DNA from 2 places in the Nocardiopsis deserti genome. Region 1 is predicted to be linked to the other one. Evidence: riboswitches for the same ligand, from Rfam matches in the RefSeq annotation. Region 1 holds a riboswitch; the other holds the start of a gene.

What was found. Region 1 has a riboswitch for glycine ahead of gcvT (glycine cleavage system aminomethyltransferase GcvT). Riboswitches for the same ligand answer to the same signal wherever they lie in the genome.
Region 2: linked by a shared signal. The riboswitch ahead of gcvP (aminomethyl-transferring glycine dehydrogenase) and the one ahead of gcvT (glycine cleavage system aminomethyltransferase GcvT) in region 1 are both predicted to bind glycine.

Annotation. Positions count from the first base shown of each region.
Region 1 is NZ_ML703348.1:509,256-523,491, reverse strand. Features, by position in the region: gene FYW99_RS04975 (sodium:solute symporter family protein) at 1-224, shown strand, start outside; gene FYW99_RS04970 (hypothetical protein) at 353-637, shown strand; gene FYW99_RS04965 (L-serine ammonia-lyase) at 803-2,215, opposite strand; gene glyA (serine hydroxymethyltransferase) at 2,294-3,562, opposite strand; gene gcvH (glycine cleavage system protein GcvH) at 3,570-3,950, opposite strand; gene gcvT (glycine cleavage system aminomethyltransferase GcvT) at 4,108-5,220, opposite strand; glycine riboswitch at 5,365-5,466, opposite strand; gene FYW99_RS04945 (class D beta-lactamase) at 5,634-6,563, shown strand; gene FYW99_RS04940 (3-deoxy-7-phosphoheptulonate synthase) at 6,713-7,768, opposite strand; gene FYW99_RS04935 (AMP-binding protein) at 8,002-9,720, opposite strand; gene FYW99_RS04930 (DUF4429 domain-containing protein) at 10,004-10,888, shown strand; gene pip (prolyl aminopeptidase) at 10,993-11,949, shown strand; gene FYW99_RS32180 (DUF4153 domain-containing protein) at 12,140-14,236, opposite strand, start outside.
Region 2 is NZ_VWVS01000020.1:72,559-86,794, reverse strand. Features, by position in the region: gene FYW99_RS25585 (ABC transporter substrate-binding protein) at 1-68, shown strand, start outside; gene FYW99_RS25580 (carbohydrate ABC transporter permease) at 272-1,216, shown strand; gene FYW99_RS25575 (carbohydrate ABC transporter permease) at 1,240-2,172, shown strand; gene FYW99_RS25570 (glycoside hydrolase family 13 protein) at 2,210-3,904, shown strand; glycine riboswitch at 4,325-4,414, shown strand; gene gcvP (aminomethyl-transferring glycine dehydrogenase) at 4,513-7,407, shown strand; gene FYW99_RS25560 (tetratricopeptide repeat protein) at 7,668-8,936, shown strand; gene FYW99_RS25555 (DUF5999 family protein) at 9,072-9,260, opposite strand; gene FYW99_RS25550 (threonine/serine exporter family protein) at 9,446-10,876, opposite strand; gene FYW99_RS25545 (response regulator) at 11,264-11,956, opposite strand; gene FYW99_RS25540 (RecB family exonuclease) at 12,021-12,842, opposite strand; gene FYW99_RS25535 (site-2 protease family protein) at 13,205-14,236, shown strand, end outside.

The DNA of each region.
Region 1 (14,236 bases):
GGAAGCGCGCGACCACGGCGGGCGCCGTCGCCGCTCTGGTGGTCGGCGCCGCCACCACCATCGGGTGGCAGGTCGCCGGGACCCCGGGCGGCCTCAACGCGGTCATCATCGCCCTGCCCGCCGCCCTGGTCGCGCTCGTCGCGGTCAGCCTGCTCACCAGGGCACCCGACCCCGCGCGGGTGGCCGCGGCCGAGGCGCCCGCGCCCACCGGGACCGACGCCTGACACATGCGGGGGCCGCGCCCGAACGGGAGCGGTCCCCGTCGCGCCTTCGCCGGGGGCGCGGACGGACCGCTCCCCCCGGCCGCCGTCGCCACCCCGGGCACGGCCGGGAGCGGTCCTAGGATGGGCCCATGCCGGGGCAGAGACGCAGACGCGAACGCGAGGCACGCCGGGCCAGGGACAGGAAGTCACGGCAGGCGCGGGGCCGCTGGGAGGTGCTCTTCGAGACCACCGACGAGGCGGAGTGGCTTGCCTACCACCGGCGGAGGAGAAAGGGCTCGGCCCTCTGCTCCGAGGAGGACCTGCGCATCGACGTCCTGTGCGGGCGCGGGGCGTACCCCACCACCTACCGCCTCAGCGTGCTCGTGTCCGGTGACCTGGACCGCGACGCGTGCCTTCGCTCCCTCCGGCCGTGACGCCGGAGCCCGGTGCGTCGCTCCTCCGGCCGGAACCCCCATCTGGCCCCGGACCTCGTGGTGGTTCCTGGACGACACGAGGGCAGGAGAGCCCTCACCGGTGGGGCCCTGACCGATCCGGTGGTCCGCCCGACACCCGCACGTGCGCTCTTGTGGGGCGGGCCCTCAGCACTCGATGACGTTGACGGCCAGGCCGCCGCGCGAGGTCTCCTTGTACTTGTCCATCATGTCGCGGCCGGTGTCGCGCATGGTCCGGATGACCTTGTCCAGCGACACGAAGTGGCTGCCGTCGCCGCGCAGCGCGATGCGCGCGGCGCTGATCGCCTTGACCGAGGCCAGCGCGTTGCGCTCGATGCACGGCACCTGCACCAGGCCGCCGATGGGGTCGCAGGTCAGCCCCAGGTTGTGCTCCATGGCGATCTCGGCGGCGTTCTCCACCTGGGCGGGGGTGCCGCCCAGCACCTCGGCCAGCCCGGCGGCGGCCATCGAGGAGGCTGAGCCCACCTCACCCTGGCAGCCCACCTCGGCGCCCGAGATCGACGCGTTCTGTTTGAACAGGATGCCCACGGCCCCCGCGGTCAGCAGGAAGCGCACCACGCCCTCGTCGCCCGCGCCCGGGCTGAAGTGCAGGTAGTAGTGCAGCACGGCGGGCACGATGCCCGCCGCCCCGTTGGTCGGAGCGGTCACCACGCGGCCGCCCGCGGCGTTCTCCTCGTTCACGGCCAGCGCGTAGAGCGTGATCCAGTCGCTGCCGCGCATGGGGTCGGAGTCCACCTCCGTCGGCGCCAGCAGGCCCGACTCGTCGCAGTTGCCGCCCAGCTGCCGGTACAGGCGGTGCGCCCGCCGGGGCACCTTCAGCCCGCCGGGCAGGCTGCCCTCTGTGGTCACTCCGCGGCGCACGCACTGGCGCATCGCCTCCCACAGCACGAGCAGTTCGGCGCGCACCTGCGCGGGGGAGCGCCCGAACGCCCGCTCGTTGGCGAGCATCACCGCGCTGATCGACATCCCGGTGTCGGCGCAGATCCCCAGCAGTTCCTCGGCGCTGTCGAAGGGGTGGGGCACCTCGGTGTCGTCGGCCTTGATCCGGTCCGCGCCCGCCGCGCGCTCGTCCACGACGAACCCGCCGCCCACCGAGTAGTACACCTTCGCCGCCAGCTCGGCGCCGGAGGAGTCCAGCGCCACGAACCGCATCCCGTTGGGGTGGTCGGGCAGGCTCTCCCTGCGGCGGAAGTCCACGTCCACGGCCGGGTCGAAGGCCACCGGCGGCCCCTCGGGCCCGCCCAGGTACAGGGTCCGCTCCTCGCGCACCCGCTCCACCAGCTCGGGTACCGCGTCCACGTCCACGTGCTCGGGGGTGTGCCCCATCAGTCCCAGGACCACCGCCCGGTCACTGCCGTGCCCCTTGCCGGTGAGCGCCAGGGAACCGTACAGCTCCGCGCGCACGTGGGCCACGCCGTCGAGCAGGCCCTCCTCGCGCAGTCCGGCCACGAACGTGCGCGCGGCCTTCATCGGCCCGACCGTGTGCGAGCTGGACGGTCCGATCCCGATCTTGAACAGGTCGAACACGCTGATGGCCATGGCTGTCCTCCTCGTCGAGTACAGGGCCCGGGGCATGAGGGTGCCGTGCGGGGCCGCCCGGCCCCGCACGGCGGGGCTCTACAGGTTCGGGTAGAGCGGGTACCTGGCGGTCAGCGCCTGGACCCGGCCGCGCAGCGCGGCCTCGTCGAACTCCGGCTTGAGCGCCTCGGCGATGACGTCCGCGACCTCGGCGAAGTCCTCGTCGCCCAGACCGCGGGTGGCCAGTGCCGGGGTACCGATCCGCAGGCCGGAGGTGACCATCGGCGGACGCGGGTCGTTGGGCACCGCGTTGCGGTTGACCGTGATCCCGATCGAGTGCAGGCGGTCCTCGGCCTCCTGGCCGTTGAGCTCGGAGTTCACCAGGTCCACCAGGACCAGGTGCACGTCCGTGCCCCCCGAGAGCACCTTCACGCCGACCTCGGCGGCGTCCGGTCGCGTCAGCCGCTCGGCGAGCAGCCTGGCGCCCGAGACCGTGCGGCGCTGCCGGTCGGCGAACTCCTCGCCCGCGGCGACCTTGAGGGCCACCGCCTTGGCCGCGATCACGTGCTCCAGCGGCCCGCCCTGCATGCCGGGGAACACCGCGGAGTTGATCTTCTTGCCCAGCTCGGCCTTGGCCAGGATCATGCCGCCGCGCGGGCCGCCCAGGGTCTTGTGCGTGGTCGTGGTGACCACGTCGGCGTGCGGCACCGGGTTGGGGTGCAGCCCCGCCGCGACCAGACCGGCGAAGTGCGCCATGTCCACCATCAGGAGCGCGCCGACGGAGTCGGCGATCTTGCGGAAGCGGGCGAAGTCCAGCTGGCGCGGGTAGGCCGACCACCCGGCGACGATCATCTTGGGCCGGTGCTCCTCGGCGAGCGCCTCGACCTCGTCGTAGTCGACGGTGCCGTCCTCGTCGCGCACGTGGTAGGCCACCGCGTTGAGGATCTTGCCGGAGTAGTTGATCTTCATGCCGTGGGTCAGGTGGCCGCCGTGGGCCAGGTCCAGACCCAGGATGGTGTCACCCGGCTTGAGCAGCGCGAAGTACACGGCCGTGTTGGCCTGCGCGCCCGAGTGCGGCTGCACGTTCGCGTGCTCGGCGCCGAACAGCGCCTTGGCGCGGTCGATGGCGAGCTGCTCGACGACGTCGACGTGCTCGCACCCGCCGTAGTAGCGGCGGCCCGGGTAGCCCTCCGCGTACTTGTTGGTCAGGACGGTGCCCTGCGCCTCGATCACCGCCTGGGGGGCGAAGTTCTCCGAGGCGATCATCTCCAGGGTGTCGCGCTGGCGGGCCAGCTCCGCGTCGACCGCGGCCGCCACCTCGGGGTCCAGTTCGCCCAGCGTCTGGTTGAGCGTGTTGTCAGTAGCCATCGGGGGCCTACTCCTCGCCTTCGGTCAGCTTGGTGTACTCCTCGGCGGAGAGAAGGTCGGAGGGCTCCTCGGAGATCCGGGCCCTGAACAGCCAACCGTCCTCGAAGGGTGAGGAGTTGATGGTCTCGGGCTCGTTCTCCAGGGTCGCGTTGACCTCGACGACCTCACCGCTCACGGGCGAGTAGACGTCGCTGACGGACTTGGTGGACTCCACCTCGCCGCACGGCTCGTCCGCGGACACCTCGCTGCCGACCTCGGGCACCTCGACGTAGACGATGTCGCCCAGGGACTCGGCGGCGAACGAGGTGATCCCGACGGTGGCGATCCCGTCCTCGACCACGACCCACTCGTGTTTGGCGGTGTAACCCAGCTCCGTGGGAACGCTCACTTCAACTCTCCTTGGAGGTGTTCCATTTTCCTGCCGCGCGCCCGTACGGCTGCCCGGCCCGGCCTACGCCCGGTCGCGCCCCGTGCGTGCGGGTCCCCTGTGGGGGGATCCCGCCGCGAGGGGCGTGCGGGCCTTCGGGGTGTGAAGGCCCCTGCTCCTACGACTGCCGCTTGTAGAACGGCAGCTCGACCACGTCGACGTCCTCACCCCGTCCGCGCACGTCCACGGTGAACGCGCCGGTCGAGGTGTCGAGGTCGCCGTCCACGTAGGCCATGGCGATGGGGCGGCCCAGGGTGGGCGAGGGCGCGCCGCTGGTGATGGTTCCGACGGAGGCGCCGTCGCGCAGGACCTCCTGGCCCTGGCGCAGCGGGCGGCGCCCGCGCGCGACGAGGCCGATGAGGCGGCGGGGACGGGAGGAGCGGGAGGCCTCCTCCAGGGCCGCACGGCCCACGAAGTCGCCCTTGTCGAACTTCACGACCCGGCCCAGACCGGCGTCGAAGGGTGTGAGGTCGGCGGTCAGTTCCTGCCCGTACAGCGGCATCCCGGCCTCCAAGCGCAGGGTGTCGCGTGCGGAGAGCCCGGCGGGGACGAGGCCGTGCCGCTCGCCCTCGGCCATGAGGGCCCCCCACACCTGGGGAGCCTTCTCCGCGGGGCTGACGAAGATCTCGAAGCCGTCCTCGCCGGTGTAGCCGGTGCGGGCGAGCAGGACGGGCTCACCGGCGACGGTGTGCTCGTACCCGGCGTAGTAGCGGATGCCTTCCAGGTCGGCGTCGGTCAGCGGCGCCAGGACGTCGACGGCGCGCGGCCCCTGGACGGCGATCAGTGCGTACTCGGCCGACTCGTCGCGGACCTCGACGTCGAAGCCCGCGGCCCGCTCGGCCAGGGCCGGGGCGACGACCGCGGTGTTGGCGGCGTTGGCCACGACGAGGTACTCGTCCTCGCGCAGCCGGTAGACGATGAGGTCGTCCAGGACACCGCCGTCCTCGGCGGTGATCATGGAGTACCGGGCGCGCCCCACCTTGACCTGGGACAGGTGGCCGACCAGCGCGTGGTCGAGGGCCTGGGCGGCCTGCGGTCCGGTCAGCCGGATCTCGCCCATGTGGGAGAGGTCGAACAGGCCCGCGGCCTCGCGTACCGCCCGGTGCTCGGCGGTCTCGCTGCCGTAGCGCAGCGGCATGAGCCATCCGGCGAAGTCGACGAGGGTGGCGCCGGCCTTCTCGTGGACCTCGCGCAGCGCTGTCGCGCGCAGTGCGGATGCGGCATCTGACATGGGCACTCCCGAGAGGATGGGCGTCGTGACGTGCGTGGCGTTGCCATCCTCCCCCTCTGTCATCTGTGCCTGAGAGCTTCGTCGCGCGCTCGGCGCGGCTTGCACCTTCGGCGAGGGACGGCTGTCCCTGCTTTCCAGAGTGGTCTCGCCCGTACGGTCCGCTGTGCCTGAGAGGTTGTCTTCGGGGAGGGATTGCTCCTTCGGCGGCCCGCGCTGGATACGCGGGCACTCTCCCGTACGGGGTCAGCAACACGTTCAGCCTAGCAGCGGCCGTGAACGGCGCCCAAGGGCGCCCGGCGCGGTGCCGGTGCCCCCGCACCCGCCGGTCTTCGACACTCCGGCCGCCTCCGCCCTGGAACGGGGAGGCGGGGATTAGCGTGTGCGGGAGGTACCGACCGGGGGGAGGGAGACGGATGCGAACCGACACCGGGAGGGCGGCGCGCGGGGCGCGCTCGCTCGCGGCCGGATGCGTGCTGTCCCTGGCCGCGGGCACGGGGTGCGCCGGGGCCGTGGACGGACCGCGGGAGCCGGACGGGTCGGCCCGGGAGGGGGCGGAGGCCGGGCCCCCACCCCTGACGTGGGGCGACGTGGCCGCCGTCGAGCGCGAGGACCTGGAGTCGGTGTTCGCCGACGCGGGCGTCGGGGGCACTTTCGTGCTCCACGACGTGATGGAGCGGGAGGCGACCGTCGTGGGGCCGGAGGAGGCCCGCGAGCGCGCGGCCCCCGCGTCCACCTTCGACCTGGTCAACACCCTGGTAGGGCTCCAGACGGGAGCGGTCGGGGACGTGGGCGAGGTGGTGCCCCGCGGGGGCGGGCCCCAGCCCGCCGAGCGGCGGGAGCAGGGCATGGCCCTGCGCGAGGCCTTCCACGCCTCGGACCTCCCCGTCTACCAGGAGTTGGCCCGCCGGGTCGGGCACGAGCCGATGGCGGCCTGGGTGGACCGGCTGGACTACGGCAACCGTTCGGTGGGCGACGCGGATTCGCTGGACCGGTTCTGGACGCAGGGGCCGCTGGAGATCTCCGCGATGGAGCAGACCGCCTTCCTGGCGAGGCTCGCCCGCGACGAGCTGCCCGTGGACGACGCGCACCAGGAGGCGGTGCGTGAACTCGCCGCCCTGGAGGGGGACAACGGCTACGCCCTCCACGGAAAGGCGGGGTGGAGCGGGGAAGCCGACCCCGCGCCGGGCTGGTGGGTCGGCTGGGTCGAGCGCGGCGACGACCTGTACACGTTCGCGCTGCGCATCGACCCGGAGGAGGACGGGGACGCCGAGCTGTGCGAGTCGCTGGGGCGGGAGATACTCGTGGAGCTGGAGGTCCTGCCCGAGGGGGAGCGCACCGCCTGAGCGCCGCACGGGCCCCGCGACGTGCGTCGGCCCGCCCCCGTCCGCCGTGATCTTGTACTTATAGCGAGGTTGGGCGGTCGGGACGCGCTATAAGTACAAGATCACCGCAGGTCAGAATCCGTGCGTCACACCGGCAGCGTTTCCGGTCGCTAGGCCTTGCGGCGCTGGCGCACGGCCTCGGCCAGCTGCGCCAGCACGTCGCCGGTGGTCTCCCAGCCCATGCACTTGTCGGTGATCGACTGGCCGTAGGTCAGGGCGGCGGGGTCACCCAGCTTCTGGGCCCCCTCGACGATGAAGCTCTCCAGCATCACGCCGATGACGCCCCTCTGGCCCTCGGCGACCTGGGCGGCGATCGCGGCGGCCACACCGGGCTGGCGGGTGTGGTCCTTGCCGCTGTTGGCGTGGCTGGCGTCGATCATCAGGCGGCGGGGCAGCCCGGCGCCCTCGATGACGTCCAGGGCGGCGTTGACCGGCTCGGCGTCGAAGTTGGGGCCGCTGCGGCCGCCGCGCAGGATGACGTGGCAGTCCGGGTTGCCCTCGGTGACGACCACCGAACCGGCGCCGGCCGGGTCGATCCCGAAGAAGGTGTGCGAGGCGGCGGCGGCGCCGACCGCGTCCACGGCCACCTGGACGTCGCCGTCGGTGCCGTTCTTGAAGCCCACGGGCGTGCTCAGGCCGCTGCTCAGCTGGCGGTGCACCTGGCTCTCGGTGGTGCGCGCCCCGATCGCGCCCCAGGAGACGACGTCGGCGATGTACTGCGGGGTGATGGGGTCGAGGAACTCGGTCCCGGCGGGCAGCCCGAGCGCGTTGATGTCCAGCAGCAGCTTGCGCGCGGTGCGCAGGCCGCGGTGCACGTCGTAGGTGTCGTCCAGGCCGGGGTCGTTGATCAGGCCCTTCCAGCCGACGGTGGTGCGCGGCTTCTCGAAGTACACGCGCATCACGATGCAGAGCTCGTCGCGCAGGGAGGGCACCAGCTCCTTCAGGCGGCGGGCGTAGTCCATGGCGGACTCGGGGTCGTGCACCGAGCAGGGGCCCACGACGACCAGCAGGCGGTCGTCCTCACCGTCCAGCACCCGCTTGACCTCGGCGCGTGACTCCTCGACCAGGGCGCTGCGCCCGGGACCCAGCGGAAGCTCGGCCAGCAGGTCCCGGGGGGCGATGAGCGGCTTGTAACTGGCCACCCGTGTGTCGTTCGTGCTCGGCATGGTGTTCCCCTCGGGTCCCGTCTGTCGTGTTTTCCGCTGTCGCCACGAAAACCGTCTTATGAAAACAGTAGCGCGGGCGGTTCGGCACTCCGCTGCCGCGTCGGCCGGCGCGGTTCACGTGACAGAAAACACCACACCGGTTTCGGACGCCGAAAAGCGTCTCATTTTGTGAGACGGTATTTACCCGGTTCCCGCGGCCATTTCCGCCGGGGGCGGCTCCGGCGTCCGCTCGGTCACTGCCCCGACTCCGGGAGGTCCTCCTCCCAGTACTCGCGCGGGTTGCGCGCGCCGTCGGTGACCGTGCCGCGCTCGGCCTCGGCCCGACGCAGCTGCACGCGACGGATCTTACCGGAGACGGTCTTGGGCAGCTCGCCGAACTCCAGGCGGCGCACCCTCTGGTGCGGCGACAGGCGCTCGCGCGCGTGGGCCAGGATCGACCGCGCGGTCTCGGCGTCCGGGGCCACCCCCGCGGCCAGGGTCACGTACGCCTTGGCCACCGCCAGCCGCAGCGGGTCGGGCGAGGGAACCACGGCCGCCTCGACCACGTATTCGTGCTCGACCAGAACGCTTTCGAGTTCGAATGGTGAGATGCGGTAATCTGAGGCCTTGAACACATCGTCGGATCGACCGATATAGGTAATGTAACCGTTCGAATCCCGGCTGGCGATGTCACCGGTGCGGTAGCGGCCCCCGCGGATCACCTCGCGGCTGAGGTCGGGGTTGTCGGCGTAGCCTTTCATCACCCCCACCGGCTCCCGGGCCAGGTCCACGCAGATCTGCCCGGTGTCGGCGGGCCCGTCGGTGGCCGGGTCCGCCAGCACCACGTCGTAGCCCGGCATCTCGCGCCCCATCGAACCGCGCACCACCTCCTGGCCTGGGCCGTTGCCCAGCAGCACGGTCGTCTCGGTCTGCCCGAACCCGTCGCGCACGGTCACGCCCCACGCCTCGCGCACGCGGTCCACCACCTCGGGGTTGAGCGGCTCCCCGGCGGCCACCGCCTCGCGCAGCCCCACGTCCCACGCGGCGGGGCCGGCCTGTGCCAGCATCCGCCACACCGTCGGCGGCGCGCACAGCGTGTCCACCCCGCAGCGCACGACCGCGTCCAGCAGTCCCGCCGCGTCGAAGCGCTCCTGGTTGACGACCAGCACCGTCGCCTCGGCGTTCCACGGGGCGAACACGCTGCCGTAGGCGTGCTTGGCCCACCCCGGCTCGGACACGTTGAGGTGGACGTCGCCCGGCCGCACGCCCAGCCAGTACATGGTCGACAGGTGCCCTACCGGGTACGAGCGCTGGGTGTGCACGACCAGCTTGGGCAGGGCGGCGGTGCCGGAGGTGAAGTACAGCAGCAGGGGGTCGTCGGGGTGGGTGGGGTGCGGGGGGTGGAAGTCCAGACCGGCGTGCTCGGAGTCGGCGTAGTTCAGCCACCCCTCCATGTAGCCCGTGCAGATCCGCGTCCAGTGCCCCCGCAGCGGGGCGAACTTCTCGGTCTCGGCGGCCGAGCACACCACGTGCGCGATCTCGCCGCGCTCCAGCCGGTCCAGCAGGTCGCCCTCGGAGAGGGAGGTGGGGGTCGGGCAGACCACGGCGCCGAGCTTGGCCGCGGCGAGCAGGGTCTCCCACAGCTCCACCTGGTTGCCGAGCATCAGCAGGATCCGGTCGCCCGGGTGCACGCCCTGGTTGTTCAGCCAGTTGGCCACCTGGCCGGAGCGCTCCGACATCTGCCGGTAGGTGTACCTGGCCTGGCCGCCGTCCTCCTCCACGATCCACAGCGCCGTCCGGTCCGGACGCCGCCCGGCCACCTCGTCGAAGTAGTCCAGCGCCCAGTTGAACCGGTCCGACCGGGGCCAGGTGAACTCCCGGTGCGCCCTCTCCTGGTCCTCGCGCAGGTCCAGGAGCAGGTCCCGGGCGGCGCGGAACTCGGCCGCGCCCGCGGCTGCCGTCTCTCTCGACATGTGGCGTCCTCCGGTTCAGGGACAGGGCGCCGACCGCACTGTCCGCCGGTCCCGCCCGGGCGGGGTGGTGCAACGGGTGTGCCCCGCTGGTCCTACCCGGGATGCGCTGCGGTGACGCCTCACCCGCGGTGGAGGCCGCGCCGCCGCGGCGGACGGGAACCGAGGCGGTGACGCGCCCCCGGGAGGGCGGCGTCCGGTTCCGGAGCACCCGCCCCCGCATCCGGTCCGGCCGACCGTCCCGCGCCCCCGCACGCGGGGCCCGCTGGCTCTAGGATGTGTGGACATGGAGGAACTTCGCGGACACCACGGAACCTGGCGGATCGACGACGAGACGATCCGTATCCGCTTCGACTCCGGCCGCAAGGTGCCCACCCTGTTCCGGTCGCTGGGCAGCTGCGCGGTTCCGCTGGCCGCCGTCCGCGAGGTCGACTTCGACCGGGGCAGCCGCAAGCACGGCTGGCGGCTCCGGCTGAGACTGGTGGAGGACACCGATCCCTACGCGCTCCTGGGCGTCCCCGGCCGGGACGCGCTCACCCCGCTGCTGATCACCGGCCCGCACGAGGGCGAACTCCTCGCCGAGTACTACTCCGAGCAGATCGCCGCCTCGGCCCGCTTCGCCCGCGAGACCCTGACCGAGGAACCCGACCCGCGCGAGGTGGCCAGAGGGCTGGTGGCCCGGCCCCCGCTCCAGGTCCGCACCGCCGAGGGGTCGGCCTCCTTCGACGGCACCCGCGTGCGCTTCCAGTGGGACGGCTGGCTGGCCAGCACGGCCAAGGAGAAGGAGAAGTCCCGCGACTACCGGCTCTCCGAGATCGAGACCGCCCACTGGCACCCGCCGGTCGACGTCACCGAGGGCTACCTGCGCATCGTGCTGCGCGGGGTGACCATCCCCGAGGCCACGGCGCTGGACAACGACTTCTTCACGCTCGCCTCACACGGGACCAAGGGCAGCGAGGAGACCCTGCTGATGGCCGCCACCGTCAACGCCCACGTCGCGGCGGCGCGGGAGGTCCAGGCGGGGGCCGCGGAGCTCACCGCGGCGGCGGCCGACGACGGCAGCGAGGCGGTCTTCGCCAAGATCCGCGAACTCGGGCGGCTGCACGCCGAGGGGCTGCTCACCGACGAGGAGTTCAGCGCCAAGAAGGCCGAACTCCTCGACCGGCTCTGACCGGTCGGCCCCCCACCGGGTGCCCGCCGGGCGGCCCCGGCCGCGGCGCCCGACTCCGCCGGGGTCCCCCGGGGAGGAACCACGTCCACGAAAGGGCTCACGCTTTGCGTACCTTGTACCCGCCCATCGAGCCGTACGACTCGGGGATGCTCGACGTCGGCGACGGACACCGCGTCTACTGGGAGCTGTGCGGCAACCCCGCGGGCAAGCCCGTGGTGTTCCTGCACGGCGGTCCCGGCGGCGGATGCGTGCCCGACCACCGCAGGCTCTTCGACCCGGAGCGGTACCGGATCCTGCTGTTCGACCAGCGCAACTGCGGCCGGTCCACCCCGCATGCCAGCCAGATGGACACCGACCTGTCCACCAACACCACCTGGACGCTGGTGCAGGACATGGAGCGGCTGCGCGAGATGATCGGCGCGGAGTCCTGGCAGGTCTTCGGCGGGTCCTGGGGCAGCTGCCTGGCGCTGGCCTACGCCCAGCGCCACCCCGAGCGCGTCAGCGAGCTGGTCGTGCGCGGCATCTTCACCCTGCGCGAGAGCGAGCTGCGCTGGTTCTACCAGGAGGGCGCCTCCCAGCTCTTCCCGGACCTGTGGGAGTCCTACCTGGCGCCCATCCCCGAGGAGGAGCGCGGCGATCTCATCGCCGCCTACGCGCGCCGCCTGAACTCGCCGGACCGGGAGGAGCGCCTGGCCGCCGCGCGCTCGTGGAGCGTGTGGGAGGGGTCCACGGTCACCCTGCTGCCCAACCACGAGCTGCGCGAGCACCACGCGGACGAGGACTACGCGCTGGCCTTCGCGCGGATCGAGAACCACTACTTCGTCAACCGCGGGTTCCTCACACCGAACCAGCTCATCGACGGCGCGGAGGCGATCCGGCACATCCCCGGCGTGATCGTGCAGGGCCGCTACGACGTGTGCACCCCGGCCCGAACCGCCTACGACCTGCACAAGGCGTGGCCGGAGGCGGACTTCCACATCGTGGACGACGCCGGGCACGCGTTCAGCGAGCCCGGCATCCTGGACCACCTGATCGAGGCGACCGACCGCTTCGCGAAGTAACCCGGGGCGCGGGCGGCCCGACCCCGGGTCCTGGGGAGAGGCGCGGGGTGCGGGGAAGCCCCCGCACCCCGCGTTCCCCGGCCGGTCCGGTCGTCCGCGGACGCGGCGGGAGCCGTGCACGGGAGGGACCGCGCGAGACGTCCGCCGGGGGCGGGCGGAGGGCGGCGGGGGTGTGCCCCCGCCACGCTTCCTAGTGGCCGCGCTCGTAGGAGCAGCTCATCCCGGCCTGGCCGCCGATCTCGAACAGGCCCAGCTCGTCCAGCTGCTGGAGTCCCCGGTGACGGGACAGGTTCCATGACGCGAACCCGGTGTCGTCGGACTCCTCCACGAGGTTCTGGAATCCCACCAGGGCACAGTCGCGGTCGTTGCCCTCCAGCTCGATCAGACCGGGGATCGCGTCGGCGGACAGGTCGCGCAGGTACCAGGTGTCGACCGTGGTCAGGTCCAGGTCCTGGTGGCTCTCGGCGATACGCAGGTCGGGGTTGCCGTAGGCGAAGACGGCCAGGGCCGCTCCGGCCAGGGCGGCCGTGGCGCGGGGGAGCCAGGCCGCCGACCGGCCCAGGGTGTTGAGCGCGCCCGCCACGAGCAGCAGTCCGAACACCCCCGCGCTCCACATGATCCACGCCTCGGCGCTGGCCCGCATCCGGGTCAGCCCGTAGGTGTCGATGTACAGCTGTAGGCGCATCATCGCCGAGGCGAGGATGACCAGGGTGAGCGTGCACAGCAGCCCGAGCAGGGCGTTGCGCAGGACGCGGGTGGTGCTGGAGGGCAGGACGCGCACGACCACCGCGATGACGCACAGGACGAGCAGGCTGACCACGACCAGCTGGAAGAAGCCCTGGCGTGCGTACTCGGCGTAGGTGACCCCGGCGACGCGCTGGACGTACTCGTCGCCGCCGAACATGGCGACGGCCTGGACCGCGAGGAACGCGGTGAACAGGAGGACCAGGGCGCTGAGCGGGATCGTCCACACCCACACCGGCAGGGGAGTCCGCTCGGGGGAGGGGCCCACTGGGGCGGTGCGGGGAGCGGGCATCGGCGTGTGGCGGCGGCGCGCGGTCAGCACGGCGGACCCGGTGAGGAGTACGGCCATCGCCATGGCGAACAGGTCGCCGAACGGGTTGAGGTCGCTCTCCAGGAGCAGGTCGGCGAACATCCGGCTCAGGTAGCTGCCGAACACCGGGTCGGCGAAGGCGAAGAGCAGGCCGAAGACGAGCAGCAGGCCGACCGTGGCCACCGTGGTGACCAGGACCGGCCCGGCCAGGCGGCGGAACCGCTTGCCCTGTAGCGGCGCGGTCAGGAACCGCGGTGTGGAGGGCAGGTTGCGGAACAGGGCGAGCGAGCCGGTGAGGACGCCCACCGCGCCCTGGCGGGAGGCGGGGTTGCGCGCGGCGAAGGCCATCGAGGCGAGGAGGAAGGACGCGGTCAGGGTCCAGAAGAGCACCCAGCCCGCGTCGCGGAACACCGCCGTGAACAACAGGACGGCGGCGAGCACGCCGTAGACCGCCGACCAGGTGTAGGAGCGGCGGTCGGGGGTGGAGGCGGGAGCAGGGGCGGATGTGGACCGAGGGGCAGAGGCGGATTGGGGGGCGGGGGCTGTGGCGTGTGCGGCTGTGGGGTGGGAGAGGGACAGAGGTGAGGGTGCGACGGCTGGAGCGGCCTCAGTGGCCTCAGTAGTTTCGCCAGCACTGATGGGCCCTGTCCTGGTGGCCTCGTCAGTCCCAGTGGCCTCGGTGGCCTCTTCGTTCCCGGTTGTACCGTCGGACGCGACCGGCTCAGTGGACTCGGGGACGGAGGCGGTTCTGGTGTCCTCGCTCCCCGGCGGCTCCGCTGCCTCAGAGGTGCTGGATGCGGAGCCCCCATCAGCCTCTGGGGCACCACCCGTGTCCCCAGAGGTCACACTCCCGGGCGTACGTGTTCCGCTGCTATCGGACTCGCTGCCCTCTGCGGCCTCGGATGTCCCTCCAGCCTCAGCCGAGGGGTTGGCTCCGGAATCCTCATGGGCCCCTGTGGTCTCGGAGACCGCGTTTTCGACTCCGGAGGCGGATCCGACCTCCTCCGCGTGCTCCGCGGCGCCGGAGGGGTTCTCGGGCCGTGGTTCCCCGCCGTCTCCGACAGGGCCGCTCTCCGCGACCGGACCGGGGCCACCGGATCCCCCGGTCACGTGGGCCCCCGGGCTCCCCTCGGTGCCGGAAGCCTCCCCGGACCCCGGTTCCCCGCTTCGGGCCTCCTCGTCCTCCGCCCCGCTCCCGGGGACGGCGGGGCGCACCATCAGCGCGGCGAACGC
Region 2 (14,236 bases), on a different contig from region 1:
AGGACGCCGACGTCGACGCGCTGCTGGCCACGGCCGAGGAGGAGATCGACGCGGTCCTCGGCGGCTGAGCCCGAGCCGGGCCGGCCAGCGGCCGGGCACCGCGGCCAGGCGTTCCGGTCGGCTGTCCCGACCCGCCCCGCGGCCGGGCGTTCCGGCCAGCTCTCCCATCCGGGTGCTTCGTCCGAGCTCCCCGGCCGGGCCCACGACCAGCCCCACTCCCCACCGCGGCGGCCCGCCTCCCGGGCCGCCGCCCAGCCGACCGGAGGCACCCATGCCCGACCTCGCCCTGCGGACCGCGACCGCGCGGACGCGGGAGCGCCCGGCCGCCCGCCGCCGAGCCCCCGGGCGCGCGGGAGCGCGCCGCCTGGGCGCCAACGCCGTCGCCTACGCCTTCCTGTCCGGAGCCCTCGTCTGCTTCGTGTTCTTCTCCTGGTATCCCATCACGCGCGGCGTCGCGCTGGCCTTCCAACGGGTCAACTTCGTCGCCGCCCCCGACTGGGTGGGGCTGGAGAACTTCCGCACCCTGTTCGGGGACCCGCTGTTCGCCACCGCGTGGGCCAACACCGGCTACTTCACCCTGCTGGCGCTGGTGCTGGGCTTCGCCCTCCCCTTCGGCATGGCCCTGGTGCTCAACGAGCTGCGCCACGCGCGCGGTTACCTGCGCCTGGCGGTCTACCTGCCGGTCATGCTGCCGCCGATCGTCTCGGCCCTGCTGTGGAAGTGGTTCTACGACCCCGGTCCCGGCCTGGTCAACGGCGCGCTGCGGGCGGTCGGGCTGCCCGGCCTCCAGTGGCTCAACTCCGCCGACACCGCACTGCTCTCGCTGGTCATCGTCTCCACCTGGGCGAACCTGGGCACCGCCACCCTGATCTACCTGGCCGGGCTCCAGGGCATCCCCGGCGAGCTGTACGAGGCGGCAGAGCTCGACGGCGCGGGCCTGCTCCAGCGGGTGCGGACGGTGACCGTCCCGCACATGCGCTTCGTCATCCTCGTCATGCTGCTGATGCAGGTCGTGGCGACCATGCAGGTGTTCGTGGAGCCCTACATCCTCACCGGCGGCGGCCCCGAGGGCGCCACCACCACGGTCCTGCTGCTCATCTACCGCTACGCCTTCACCTTCGGCGACTTCGGCGCGGCCAGCGCCCTGAGCCTGATGCTCTTCGTGGTCCTGGCCCTCTTCTCCGCCCTGTACCTGTGGGCGACCCGACCCCGCTGACCGCGTCCCCCTGCGAGGAAGCCATGACCCCCACACGCCCTGCGCCGCCCCGCGCGCGCCGCCGCCCGAACCCGCCGCGCCCTGCCGAACGCACGCTCGTCTCTCCGCTGACGCTGGCCGGGACGCGCGGGCGCCTGACCTACCGGCTCGTCCTGGTCACCGTGGTCGCCTCGGCCACCGTCGTGTTCCTGGGCCCGATGCTCCTGGCGGTCACCGGCGCCCTCAAACCGCCCGCCGAGCTCGTGCGCACCCCGCCCACCCTGCTGCCCCGGGAGTGGCGCTTCTCCACCTACACCGAGGCCTGGGGCATCCTCGACCTGGGCCACTTCATGTGGAACACGTTCGTGGTGGTGGGCGGCGCCTGGCTGTTCCAGCTCGGTGTGGCCGTCCCCGCCGCCTACTCGCTCTCCAAGCTCCGCCCCGTCCTGGGCCGTGCGCTTCTGGGCATGATGCTGGCCACCCTCATGCTGCCCGCCGCCGCGCTGCTCATCCCCACCTACCTGACCGTGGCCGACGTGCCCCTGCTCGGGTTGAACCTGCTCAACACCCCGTGGGCGATCTGGCTGCCGCTGGGCGCCAACGCCTTCAACGTCTTCGTGCTCAAGAGGTTCTTCGACCAGATCCCCGCCGACCTGCTGGAGGCGGCCCGGCTCGACGGTGCCGGACCCGTGCAGGTGATGCTGCGGATCGTGCTGCCGCTGTCGAGGCCGATCCTGGCCGTGGTCTCGATCCTGGCGGTCGTGGCCGCGTGGAAGGACTTCGTCTGGCCGCTGGTGGTGCTCCAGGACCCGCAGGTGCAGACCATCACCGTCTACCTGGCCCGGATCTCCACCGACATGCCGCTCAACACCCTCATCGCCGGAATGGTGATCTCCAGCCTGCCCGTGGTCGCCCTGTTCCTGCTCTTCCAGCGCCAGATCATCGCCGGTCTGTCCGCCGGAGCCCTCAAGGGCTGACCCGTCCCCGCCGACCCCCTCGAAAGGACGCAGCACCGTGGCCCACACCCTCCACCTGCCCGCGCAGGACCCCGCCTCGTCCGCGGACCCGGCCTGGTGGCGCGGAGCCGCCATCTACCAGGTCTACCCGCGCAGCTTCGCCGACGGCGACGGCGACGGGATCGGCGACCTGGCCGGAGTCCTGCGGGAGATCGACCACCTGGCCGCGCTGGGGGTGGACGCCCTGTGGATGAGCCCCTGGTACCCCTCGCCGCTGGCCGACGGCGGGTACGACGTGAGCGACTACACCGACGTCGCGCCGGTCTACGGCGGCCTCGACCAGGCGAAGCGGCTGGTGGAGGCCGCGCACGCGCGCGGCATCCGGGTGATCATCGACATCGTGCCCAACCACTGCTCCAGCGAGCACGCGTGGTTCCGCGCGGCGCTGGCCGCGGGGCCGGGGACGCCCGAGCGGGAGATGTTCTGGTTCCGGCCCGGCCGGGGCGCGGACGGCTCCCTGCCGCCCAACAACTGGCGCTCCCGGTTCGGCGGACCGGCCTGGACCCGGGTGACCGAGGCGGACGGCGAGCCGGGGGAGTGGTACCTGCACCTGTACTCGGCCGAGCAGCCCGACCTGAACTGGGAGCACCCCCGGGTGCGCGCGGAGTTCGACGACGTGCTGCGGTTCTGGTTCGACCGGGGCGTGGACGGGTTCCGCGTGGACGTGGCCGACGGGCTGGTCAAGGATCCGGACCTGCCCGACGCGCGCGAGCCCGAGGAGGGTGGGGCGCCCGACGAGCGGGCCTTCTCCGACCGCGACGGGGTGCACGAGATCTACCGCCGCTGGCGCGCGATCGCCGAGTCCTACGGCCCCGACCGGGTGTTCGTGGGGGAGATGTGGCTGCCCGACCCCGAGCGGTTCGCCCGCTACCTGCGCCCGGACGAGCTGCACAGCGCCTTCAACTTCGACTTCCTGAGCTGCCCGTGGGAGCCCGCGGCGCTGCGCGGGGTCATCGACCGCACCCTGGCCGCGCACGCCCCGGTGGGAGCCCCTGCCACGTGGGTGCTGTCCAACCACGACGTCACCCGGCACGTCACGCGCTACGGCAGGGCCGACACCGGGTTCTCCTTCGCCGACCGCCAGTACGGGGCGCCCAGCGACCCGGAGCTGGGCACCCGGCGTGCGCGGGCGGCGGCGCTGCTGGCCATGGCGCTGCCGGGCGGGGTGTACGTGTACCAGGGCGAGGAGCTGGGCCTGGGCGAGGTGGACGTGCCCGAGGAGTGGATCGACGACCCGGTGTTCGCCCGGTCGGGCGGCGCGGACCGGGGCCGGGACGGGTGCCGGGTACCGCTGCCGTGGTCCGGGGAGCGGGCGCCGTTCGGGTTCGGCCCCGAGGACGGCGCGCGGCCCTGGCTGCCCCAGCCCGACGGGTGGGCCGCGCACACCGCCCGGGCCCAGGCGGCGGACCCCGCCAGCATGCTCAACCTGTACCGCCGGGCGCTGACCGTGCGCCGGGCCGAGCCCGCCCTGGGCTCGCCTCCTGCCGGGGGCGGTTCCGGGATGCGGTGGCTGGAGTCGGGGCCGGAGGTGCTGGCGTTCGTGCGGAAGCCGGACGTGGCGTGTGTGGTCAACCTGGGATCGGAGGCCGCGGAGCTGCCCGCCCACGTGGAGGTGCTGGTGGCCAGCGGGCCACTGGAGGGCGACCGGCTGCCCCCGGACACCGCCGTGTGGCTGCGCCTTCTCGTGCGCTGACCCGTTCTCTCCGTCGTGATCTTGTACTTGTAGCGGGGTTGGGCGGCCGAGACACGCTACAAGTACAAGATCATCGCAGTTCAGGGCCACTTGCGCCACGCCAGCAACGTCTTCGGTCGGCCCATGAGCGTGCCGCCTGCCGCCCCGGGGTGTCGACCACCCCCTGACCGCGGTCGGTTCCGCTGGACGGGCACCCCGGGGCCGCTGCCGCCCGAGGCCGCGACGGAGGCGGACACGGTTCCGTTCCCGTGCGCTGGCGCAGCCGCCTGGAGGAACCTCCAGGCTCGCGGTGTGATCTGGGCGAAACGCCTGCCCGGAAGCGCTGCCCGGGGCGACGATCGAGTACGGTCGTAGTCACAACAGGGATGAAAACCGACATTCACCCTGCTTGTACACACGTACAGATCGTCAGCTGGCTGTCGACACCGCGCGAGAGAGACCCCGCAACGGGGCGCCGACGGGGCAATACTCCCCAGTAACCTCTCAGGCACCATGGACCGCGTGGAGGAGGCCGCTCTGAAGCCTGGGCACCGCCGTGCCCGGTGACAGAGGGGGAGACCGTGAGGAACACCGCCGACCCGACTCGGCCCTGTCACCAGGAGGTCTCCGTGCCAGACCAGCCCGTGCACACCCCGGGCGCGCCCGCCCGGGTGTTCGCCGACCGCCACATCGGCCCCACGCCCGCCGAGGTCCAGGAGATGCTCAAGGCGGTCGGCTACGGCTCCACCGCCGAACTCATGGCCGACGCCGTGCCCGAGTCCATCCTCACCGGCCCCGGACGCAGCGCGCCGCTGGACCTGCCCCCGGCGCTGGGCGAGGCCGAGGCCCTGGCCGAACTGCGCGACCTGGCCGCCCGCAACCAGGTGCGCACCTCGCTGATCGGCCAGGGGTACTACGGCACCCTCACCCCGCCGGTCATCCTGCGCAACATCATGGAGAACCCCGCCTGGTACACGGCCTACACGCCCTACCAGCCCGAGATCTCCCAGGGCCGCCTGGAGGCCCTGCTCAACTTCCAGACCATGGTCTCCGACCTGACCGGCCTGCCCGTCTCGGGCTCCTCCCTGCTCGACGAGGCCACCGCCGCCGCCGAGGCCATGACCCTGACCCGCCGGGCCTCCAAGAGCAAGGCCGACGTCTTCGTCGTCGACGCCGACGTCTTCCCCCAGACCCTGCACGTGCTGCGCACCCGCGCCGAACCCCTCGGCATCGAGGTCGTGGTCGCCGACCTGGCCCAGGGCCTGCCCGAGGGCGACGCCTTCGGCGTCCTGGTGCAGTACCCCGCCTCCAGCGGCGCCGTGCGCGACCCGGGCCAGGTCATCGCCCAGGCCCACGAACGAGGCGCCCTCGCGGTGGTGGCCGCCGACATCCTCGCCCTGACCCTGCTGCGCAGCCCCGGCGACCTGGGCGCCGACATCGCCGTCGGCTCCACCCAGCGCTTCGGCGTCCCACTCGGCTTCGGCGGCCCGCACGCCGGTTACATGGCCGTGGGCGAGAAGCTGCGCCGCCAGCTTCCCGGCCGCCTGGTCGGCGTCTCGGTGGACAACGCGGGCAAGCCCGCCTACCGCCTGGCGCTCCAGACCCGCGAGCAGCACATCCGCCGCGAGAAGGCCACCAGCAACATCTGCACCGCGCAGGTCCTGCTCGCCGTCATGGCCGGGATGTACGCCGTCTACCACGGCCCCGACGGCCTGCGCGCGATCGCCCGCCAGGTGCACACCCGCACCGCGGCCCTGGCCGACGCCCTCGCCGAGCGCGGCTTCGAGGTCCTGCACCACTCCTACTTCGACACCCTGCGCGTGCGCGTGCCCAGCGCCGCCCGCGTCGTGGAGTCCGCGCTGGAGGCCGGGTACAACCTGCTCACCGCCGACGAGTACACGGTCGGCGTGAGCGTGGACGAGACCACCACCGAGGTCGACCTGGAGAAGGTGCTGGCCGCCTTCGGCGAGGCCGAGCGCGGCTCCTCGCGCGTGCGCCTGAGCGTGGACGAGGACGCCGACCGCCTGCCCGTCGAGCTGGCCCGACAGGTGGACTACCTCACCCACCCGGTGTTCGGCACCCACCGCAGCGAGACCTCGCTGCTGCGCTACATGCGCCGCCTCTCCGACCGCGACCTGGCCCTGGACCGCACGATGATCCCGCTGGGCTCGTGCACCATGAAGCTCAACGCCACCGCGGAGATGGAGCCCGTCACCTGGCCCGAGTTCGCCGGGCTGCACCCGCTGGCTCCGCTGGACCAGGCCGCCGGGAGCGTGGCCCTGATCCGCCAGCTGGAGGCCTGGCTGGCCGAGGTCACCGGTTACGACGCGGTGTCCCTCCAGCCCAACGCCGGGTCCCAGGGCGAGTTCGCCGGGCTGCTGGCCATCCGCGGCTACCACCGCTCGCGCGGCGAGGCCCACCGCGACGTGTGCCTGATCCCCAGCTCCGCGCACGGCACCAACGCCGCCAGCGCCGTGATGGCCGGTATGCGCGTGGCAGTGGTGGCCTGTGACGACAACGGCAACGTCGACCTGGAGGACCTGCGCGCCAAGACCGGCAAGCACGCCGACGACCTGGCCGCCATCATGATCACCTACCCGTCCACGCACGGCGTGTACGAGGACACCGTCACCGAGGTGTGCCGCCTGGTCCACGAGGCGGGCGGCCAGGTGTACGTGGACGGCGCCAATCTCAACGCGCTGCTGGGCTGGGCCAAACCGGGCGAGTTCGGGGCCGACGTCAGCCACCTCAACCTGCACAAGACCTTCTGCATCCCGCACGGCGGCGGCGGTCCGGGCGTGGGCCCGGTCGCGGTCCGCTCACACCTGGCCGGTTTCCTGCCCAACCACCCCGGCCAGCCCGAGGCGGGCCCGCACACGGGCGTGGGCCCGGTCTCGGCGGCCCCGTTCGGTTCGGCGGGCATCCTGCCCATCTCCTGGGCCTACGTGCGCATGATGGGCGAGGAGGGGCTGCGCTCGGCCACCGAGGTCGCGGTGCTGTCGGCGAACTACCTGGCCAGGCGGCTGGAGCCGTACTTCCCGGTGCTCTACACCGGTGCGGGCGGCCTGGTGGCGCACGAGTGCGTCGTGGACATCCGCCCGCTCCAGAAGGCCAGCGGCATCAGCAACGAGGACCTCGCCAAGCGGCTCATGGACTACGGCTTCCACGCGCCGACGATGTCGTTCCCGGTCAACGGCACCCTGATGGTGGAGCCGACCGAGAGCGAGAACCTCGCCGAGCTGGACCGCTTCGTGGAGGCGATGGTCGCGATCCGCGGCGAGATCGACAAGGTGGCCTCGGGGGAGTGGGACGCGGCGGACAACCCGCTGCGCAACGCCCCGCACACCGCGGAGGCGGTGACCGCCGACGAGTGGTCGCATGGCTACACGCGCGCCGAGGCGGCCTACCCGCTGGCGTCGCTGCGCACGGACAAGTACTGGCCGCCGGTCGGCCGGATCGACCAGGCCTACGGGGACCGCAACCTGGTCTGCTCCTGCCCGCCGCCGGAGGCCTTCGAGCTGTAGGGCGGCCGAGGCCGCGGTGAGGGGCGCCGGTCCTGGGACCGGCGCCCCTTCCTTGTCCCGCGTGTAGATCTACGTCGTAAAAGTGCGGTCTGTTCTCCATGCTCACCGGGAGAGGGGAAGAACCGGGCAGCCTCCACGGCTTCGGGGCTCCGGCGCGGACCTCCGGTCCCCGGCCACCGCAGGCGTTAGAGTTGCGGCGACACGGATCGCGTTCCCACCACGCGGACCGCCACCCCGCCACCCCCATGGAAAGCGGAGACATGACCACGACGTCCGGACCCTCCGCGCGCTCTGGCCCCGCCGACCCGCCCCCGGCCACCGACCCCCGGGACACCGACGAGGCCGAGGCGCCGACCGGGCAGGGCGCCGCCGAACTGTGCGACCAGGCCCAGGACCTCGCCGGTAGCGGCCACCTCAAGCGCGCCGCCAAGCTCTACCAGCAGGCGGTGGCCGCCAATCCCCACCCGCGGGTGCAGGCCCGCGCCCTGCTCGGCCTGGCCGTGGTCGAGGACCAGCGGGGCGACCTGGCCGCCGCCCGCGAGGCCGCCCGCCGCGCCCTGGCCACCGGCGACTCGCGGTACGCCCCGCGCGCCGCCTACCACCTCGCGCTCTCCCTCGAACAGGACGGCGACCACGCCGAGGCCGACCGCGTCTGGCGCCGCCTGCTCGACCTGGGCGGGGCCGACTACACGGCCGTGGCGCACTACGGGCTGGCCCGCTCCGCCGAGGGGCGCGGCGACACCGGTGGGGCCGAGGAGCACTGGGAGGCGGCGCTGGCACTGCCGTCCGATCCCGGTTCGCTCGGTCGCCTGCACGCCACCACCGTCGTGGACGCCTCCCGCGACCTGGCCGAACGCCTGTTGGGGCGGGGGCTGCCGGGCGCCGCAGCGGCCGCGGTCGAACGCGGTCTGTCGGTCGCGGACGATCCCGGTCTGCGCCTGCTGCGCGCCGCCGCCCACCTGGAGCACGCCATCGCCGACGTCGGCGCGGTCGTGGACCCGGACGAGGCTTCCGATGACGCGGGGGAGGCGGGGGCGGGGGCCGCGCCGGGCACCTTCGCCGCCGCCGTGGAACTCCTCGCGGGGCTGCTGGCCCTGCGCGGAGACCCCGCCGCGGCCGAGCGGGTCTGGCGGCTGGGCCTGGGCGACCGGGACCCGGACACCGCGGGGGAGGTGCGTCGGCGGCTGCGCCGGGCCTTCGCCGGGCCTGGGGAGGAAGGGGACGGCGGGGCAGGGGAGCCGTGGTGGGACCCCTACCTGGAGGAGGCGGCGGCGACCGCGAGCGCTCCCGCGCTGGCGGGGGAGCTGTTCGCCGTGGTCACCCAGATGCACGCCCTGTTGGCGCTGCCGGTGGCGGAGGGGGAGGCGCGCCCGGCCGCGCTGCGGTCGGCCATGGAGCAGGCGCTGCGCACACCGAGCGAGCTGGTGTGGGGGCCCGGTGTGCACGCCGACTTCCGGCGTCGGCTGAGTGAGGCGATGGGCGGCCAGGACGTGCTGCCGGAGGGGTGGCCCGACTCGGTGCGGGAGTGAGGGCCGGGGCGGGCCCCGGTTGCTCGCGCGGTCACCAGGGGCCGCCAGGGGACACGTCACCGCCCGGGGTCGTGTATCCCTCGACGGGCGGGACGCGTCGGTCTCGCGGCCGCGGTGCGTGGGTGTGGCCGGGCGTCAGGCGGCGACGCGGGGCCGGTGCGGGGCGACGACCACCCCGTCGGGGAGCAGCTCACCGGTGTCGTCGAAAAGGACGACGCCGTTGCAGAGCAGGCTCCAGCCCTGTTCGGGGTGGCTGGAGACGACCCGGGCCGCCTCACGGTCGGTGTCCTCGAAGGACGGGCAGGCAGGTTCGTGGCTGCACATGGGACAGGCCTTTCGGTCCAGAGGTGCTCGTCGTTGAGCTGACGCCAAGAGTAGTGGTTCACATCACATGCTTGTTGCGGTTTGGTCCGGATGTGTTTGCCCTGCTGCTGCCGTCCGCTCTCAGGGGGTGAGATACCCCCAGGCCAGCAATGGTTCTGTTCTGTCCGGCCCCGGCCACAAGGAACTCAGTACCCGCCGCGTGTCCGGCGTGCCGCCGGGCGGCTGCGCATCCCCGCACCGGCCAGTCCGCCGTGCTGGAAGGCCCTGACCAGCTCACCGCCGAGGTTGACCCCCGCGCCCAGAGCCAGGCCCACGGTGACCGCCTCCGCGAGGCTGAGCAGCCCGGCGGAGGGGTCGCCCTGCGTGATCTCGATCAGGCCCCGGTACAGGATGCTGCCCGGCAGCAGCGGGGCGATCGACGGGACCAGGTACGGCAGCACCGGTCTGCGCGTGCGCCGCGCCAGCCAGTGGCCCACCACGCCCACCGCGACCGCGCCCGCGACCGTGCCCACCACCGCGGGCACGAACAGCAGGTCGCGCATGCTCGCGTAGATCACCCAGATCATCACGCCGAGCACGCCGATCATCGGCAGCATCCGGGGCGGCACGGCGAGCGAGATCGCGAAGGCCACCGCGATTCCCGCCGCGCCGATCAGCACGGGGATCTCCATCGAGGTGCCCGCGGAGGGGAGGTCCTCCAGGTCGATGTTCACGCCCAGGCGCTGCGCGGTGTAGGCGACCGCGCCCACGCCGGACACGATCGCGCCCAGGATGAAGAAGGTCTCCAGCAGGCGTGCCGCCGCCGACACGTAGGTGCCGCTGATGCCGTCCTGGAGGCTGGAGACCAGCGGGCGGCCGGGCAGCAGGGCCATGATGTTGCCGGTGATGATCGCCCCGGCCTGGAGGCCGAGGTTCAGCGTGGTGCTGGCCCACAGCAGCGCCACGCCGATCGTGGCGGCCACCACCGCGGCCCCCGCCATCTGGTAGAACTCCGCGACGCCCCGCTTGGCCAGGAACACCGACGTGCGGTCGCCCATGACGGTGGCCAGGAAGGCCGCGGTCGCCACGATCAGGCCGCCGCCCACCATGAGGCTCGCGCTGGAGGCGATGAGGCCGAACCCGATCGCGATGAGCCAGTTGGGGTAGGGCATGCGGGCGCGCCTGATCTGGGTCAGCCGGGCGGTGGCGTCCTCCAGTTCGAGCAGGCCGAGCGCGCACTGCTGCACCAGGGTGTGCAGTTCGTTGACGCGGAAGTAGTCCAGGGTGCGGCGGCGCACCACCCGTTCGCCGGTGATCGGGGGGTGCTCGCCCCCGGGGTGGGTGGACAGGGTGATGGTGGTGAAGGTGACCGAGACCTCCGAGCGGGGCAGGTCGAAGGCGACCGAGAGGCTGAGCATCGCCTCGCTGACGGCCTCGGTGCCCTCTCCGCTGGCGAGCATCAGCTCGCCCACCCGCAGCACCAGGTCGATGGCTCGGGCGTCGGGGAGGTTGACGTCCTCGGTCTCGTCGAAGCCGTCCGGGGTCAGCTCCCGCTCGTGCGCCTCCCGCCAGTCCCGCATCCTGCTGAGCAGGCGGTCCTCGCTCGGGGGCACGGGGCGCTCCCGCTTGCTTGGCATCCCTGTCTCCGTCTCCTCCCCGCCTGTACCCGTGGTGACCGGCGCGCTGTGGACAACCCATGAGGGGACGCGGTCCCGGAGGGTGGGGTTCGCCCGGAACGGGGTTCGTGGCCGGTGAGTTCGATCACCGGATCATCCTTTCAAGGCCGGGGGCCCGTCGACAGCGACGCGCCGGGGTCTTCGGCGCCGTGCCCGGGGCCCGTGTGCGGGAGGTCGGGGGTCGCGCCGGATCGGGCCGCGGCCCCGGCGGGCCCGGGCCTCACGCCGCGCGCCGGGTTCGCGTGCCGGCGGGGGCGGGACCGCGAACCGGGTGGCCTGGTATGCGTGCCGCGGGCAGGGGACCGCGGACCTGGTGGCCCGGTTTCCTCGGCGCGCGGGCCGGAGGCGTCAGCCGGAGCCGCCGTCGCTTTCACCGGGCCGGACCAGCCCGTGCTCGTAGGCGTAGACCACGGCCTGGACCCGGTCGCGCAGTTCCAGCTTGGTGAGGATGTTGCCGACGTGGGACTTGACGGTCGTCTCGCCCAGCACCAGGTGGGCGGCGATCTCGGCGTTGGACCACCCGCGCGCGAGCAGGCGCAGGACCTCGTGTTCGCGGGTGGTCAGGGTGTTCCCGGCGGGTGCGGTGCCGGGGGAGGCGGAGGGCAGGAGCGGGGCGAAGCGGTCGAGCAGGCGGTTGAGCACCGTGGGGGAGATGGCCGCCGCCCCGTCCGCGACCATCTCGACGGCCGACACGAGTTCGGCGGGCGGGGCGTCCTTGAGCAGGAACCCGGAGGCGCCCGCGCGCAGCACCTCGACGGCGTACTCGTCCAGGTCGAAGGTGGTCAGTGCCAGGACCCGCACCCGGTGGCCCAGGGGCCGCGCCCACGACACGATCTGCCGGGTGGCCTCGATCCCGCCCATGCCGGGCATGCGCACGTCCATGAGGACCACGTCGGGCAGCAGGCTGCGGGTCGAGCGGACCGCCTCACGGCCGTCGGAGGCCTCCCCCACCACGGAGAGGTGCGGGGCGGACTCCAGGATCATGCGGAAACCGGCGCGGACGAGGGGCTGGTCGTCGACCAGCAGTACTGAGACGGGCACAGGGGGAATTGTGCCGTATCCCGGTGGCGGCCGGATCCGAAGCCGGGGGACGGGGCGGTCGGGGTCACCCGCGTAGGCGGTCCGCCGGTGCGGGCAGGGGCGGCGGGGTGCCGCCGAACGCCGGGCACAGCGCCTGGTGCTCGCACCAGTCGCAGAGTTTGCTCTTCTTGGGCTCCCACACCCCTGCGCGTCCGGCCGCCTCGATCCGCGCCCAGATGTCGGCGATCTCGGACTCCGCGGCCCGCAGTTCGTCCTCGGTGGGGTCGTACCAGCGCACCGCGCCGTCGCCGCCCAGGTAGACGAGCTGGAGGCGGGTGGGGACGACGCCGAGGTCGCGCCAGATCATCACCGCGTAGAAGAAGATCTGGAACCGGGCCTTGTCCTCGAAGCGGGGGGCGGGCGACTTGCCGGTCTTGTAGTCCACGATCCGGATCTGGCCGGAGGGGGTGACGTCGATGCGGTCCACGTAGCCGCGCAGCCGCAGGCCGGTGGGCAGGGACACGTCCATGCGCATCTCGCGGTCGCGGGGCTCCAGGGCGGTGGGGTTCTCCAGGTCGAAGTAGCGGCGGACCAGGTCGCGGGCGGACTCCAGCCAGGTGTCGCGCTCGGCGTCGTCGGCGAACAGCTCGTCCAGCTCGGGCTTCTTCTCGCGCAGCTTCTTCCACTGGGGGTCGACGAGGCCGACGGCGTTGCGCGGGTTGCGCGACTCGGCGGGCAGCTCGTACAGGCGCTCCAGGCAGGCGTGGACGAGGGTGCCGCGCAGGGCCGCCGCGCTGGGCGCCTCGGGCAGGCGGTCGATGGTGCGGAAGCGGAACAGCAGCGGGCACTGGAGGAAGTCGGAGGCCCGGGAGGGGGAGAGGGCGGACGGAAGGAGCGCGGTGGTCATGGTTTGAGCCTATGAGAAGGTCGCGACAGGGTGCGAGGTGAGGAAGGCGGCCTGTGGAAAGCGGTCCGTGGAGAAGCGGGTGCGGGCGGCGGACCCGAATCCGGGCAGCACGGTGCCGACCGGCCCTGTGGGCCCCCTGTATCCAGGAAACACCGGCGTCCCGGCGGCGCGCCACGGGCGGAGCGGGCCTGTGGACAACCGGGCGGTCCGGAGCGGCGGGGCCGGGTCGTGGGCGCCGTCCGGCCACGGCGGGCGAGCCGTAGTCTGGGGGTGTGACGACCGGTAGTGACCCATCCGCGCCCAAGCCCCGCGACCGTTCCGCCAGACCGGGGTTACTGATCGGCCGCCCCTTCGGCATCCCCGTGTACGTGACCTCCTCCTGGCTGATCGTCGCGGCGCTGATCACCCTGGTCTACGGCGGTGTCGTCCAGGGCCGCCTGGCGCTGGGGCCCACCGCCTACCTGCTGGCCTTCGTCTTCGCCGTCCTGCTCTACGCCTCCGTGCTGGTGCACGAGCTGGCGCACGCGGTGGTCGCGCGCATGTACGGCCTGCCGGTCCGGCGCATCGTGCTGTACGTGCTGGGCGGGGTCTCCGAGATCGAGCGCGAGGCGCCCACACCGGGCCGGGAGTTCTGGATCGCGTTCGCCGGGCCGCTGTTCTCCCTGCTGCTGGCGGCGGGCGGGTTCGGCCTGTACCTGTTCACCGAGCCGCGCACCGTGGTGGGTGAGCTGCTGTTCCAGCTGTGGATCGCCAACCTTCTGGTGGGCGCGTTCAACCTGCTGCCGGGTCTTCCGCTGGACGGTGGGCGGCTGCTGCGCGCCGGGGTGTGGAAGGTGACGGGCAGGCCCTTCGCGGGGAGTGTGGCCGCCGCCTGGGGCGGCCGGGTGCTGGCCCTGCTGGTGGTGGCGCTGCCGTTCCTGATCACGTGGTGGGCGGGCGGACGGCTCAGCCCGTGGAGCGTGGTGTGGGGCTTCGTCCTGGGCGGTTTCATGTGGATGGGCGCCTCCGACGCGCTGCGCGCCGCCCGGGTGCGCGAGCGCATCCCGCGTCTGCGTGCCCGCGATCTGGCCCGGTCCTCGGTGACGGTGCTGGCCGACACGCCGCTGGCCGAGGCCGAGCGCCGGGCCCGGGAGGCGGAGGCGGTGGAGGTCGTGGTGACCGACGCCCGGGGCGCTCCCTCGGCGGTGGTGCACCCGGCGGCGGCCGGGGCGATCGAGCCGGAGCGCCGTGCGTGGGTGCCGGTGTCGAGCGTGTCCCGGGCGGTGACCGAGCATTCTCTGGTGCCGGTGGGGCTGGAGGGTGAGGAGTTGCTGCGGGCGCTGACGGGTCATCCACTGCCGGAGTATGTGGTGGTGGATGAGGGCGGTGGGGTGCGCGGGGTGCTCAGGGCCGCG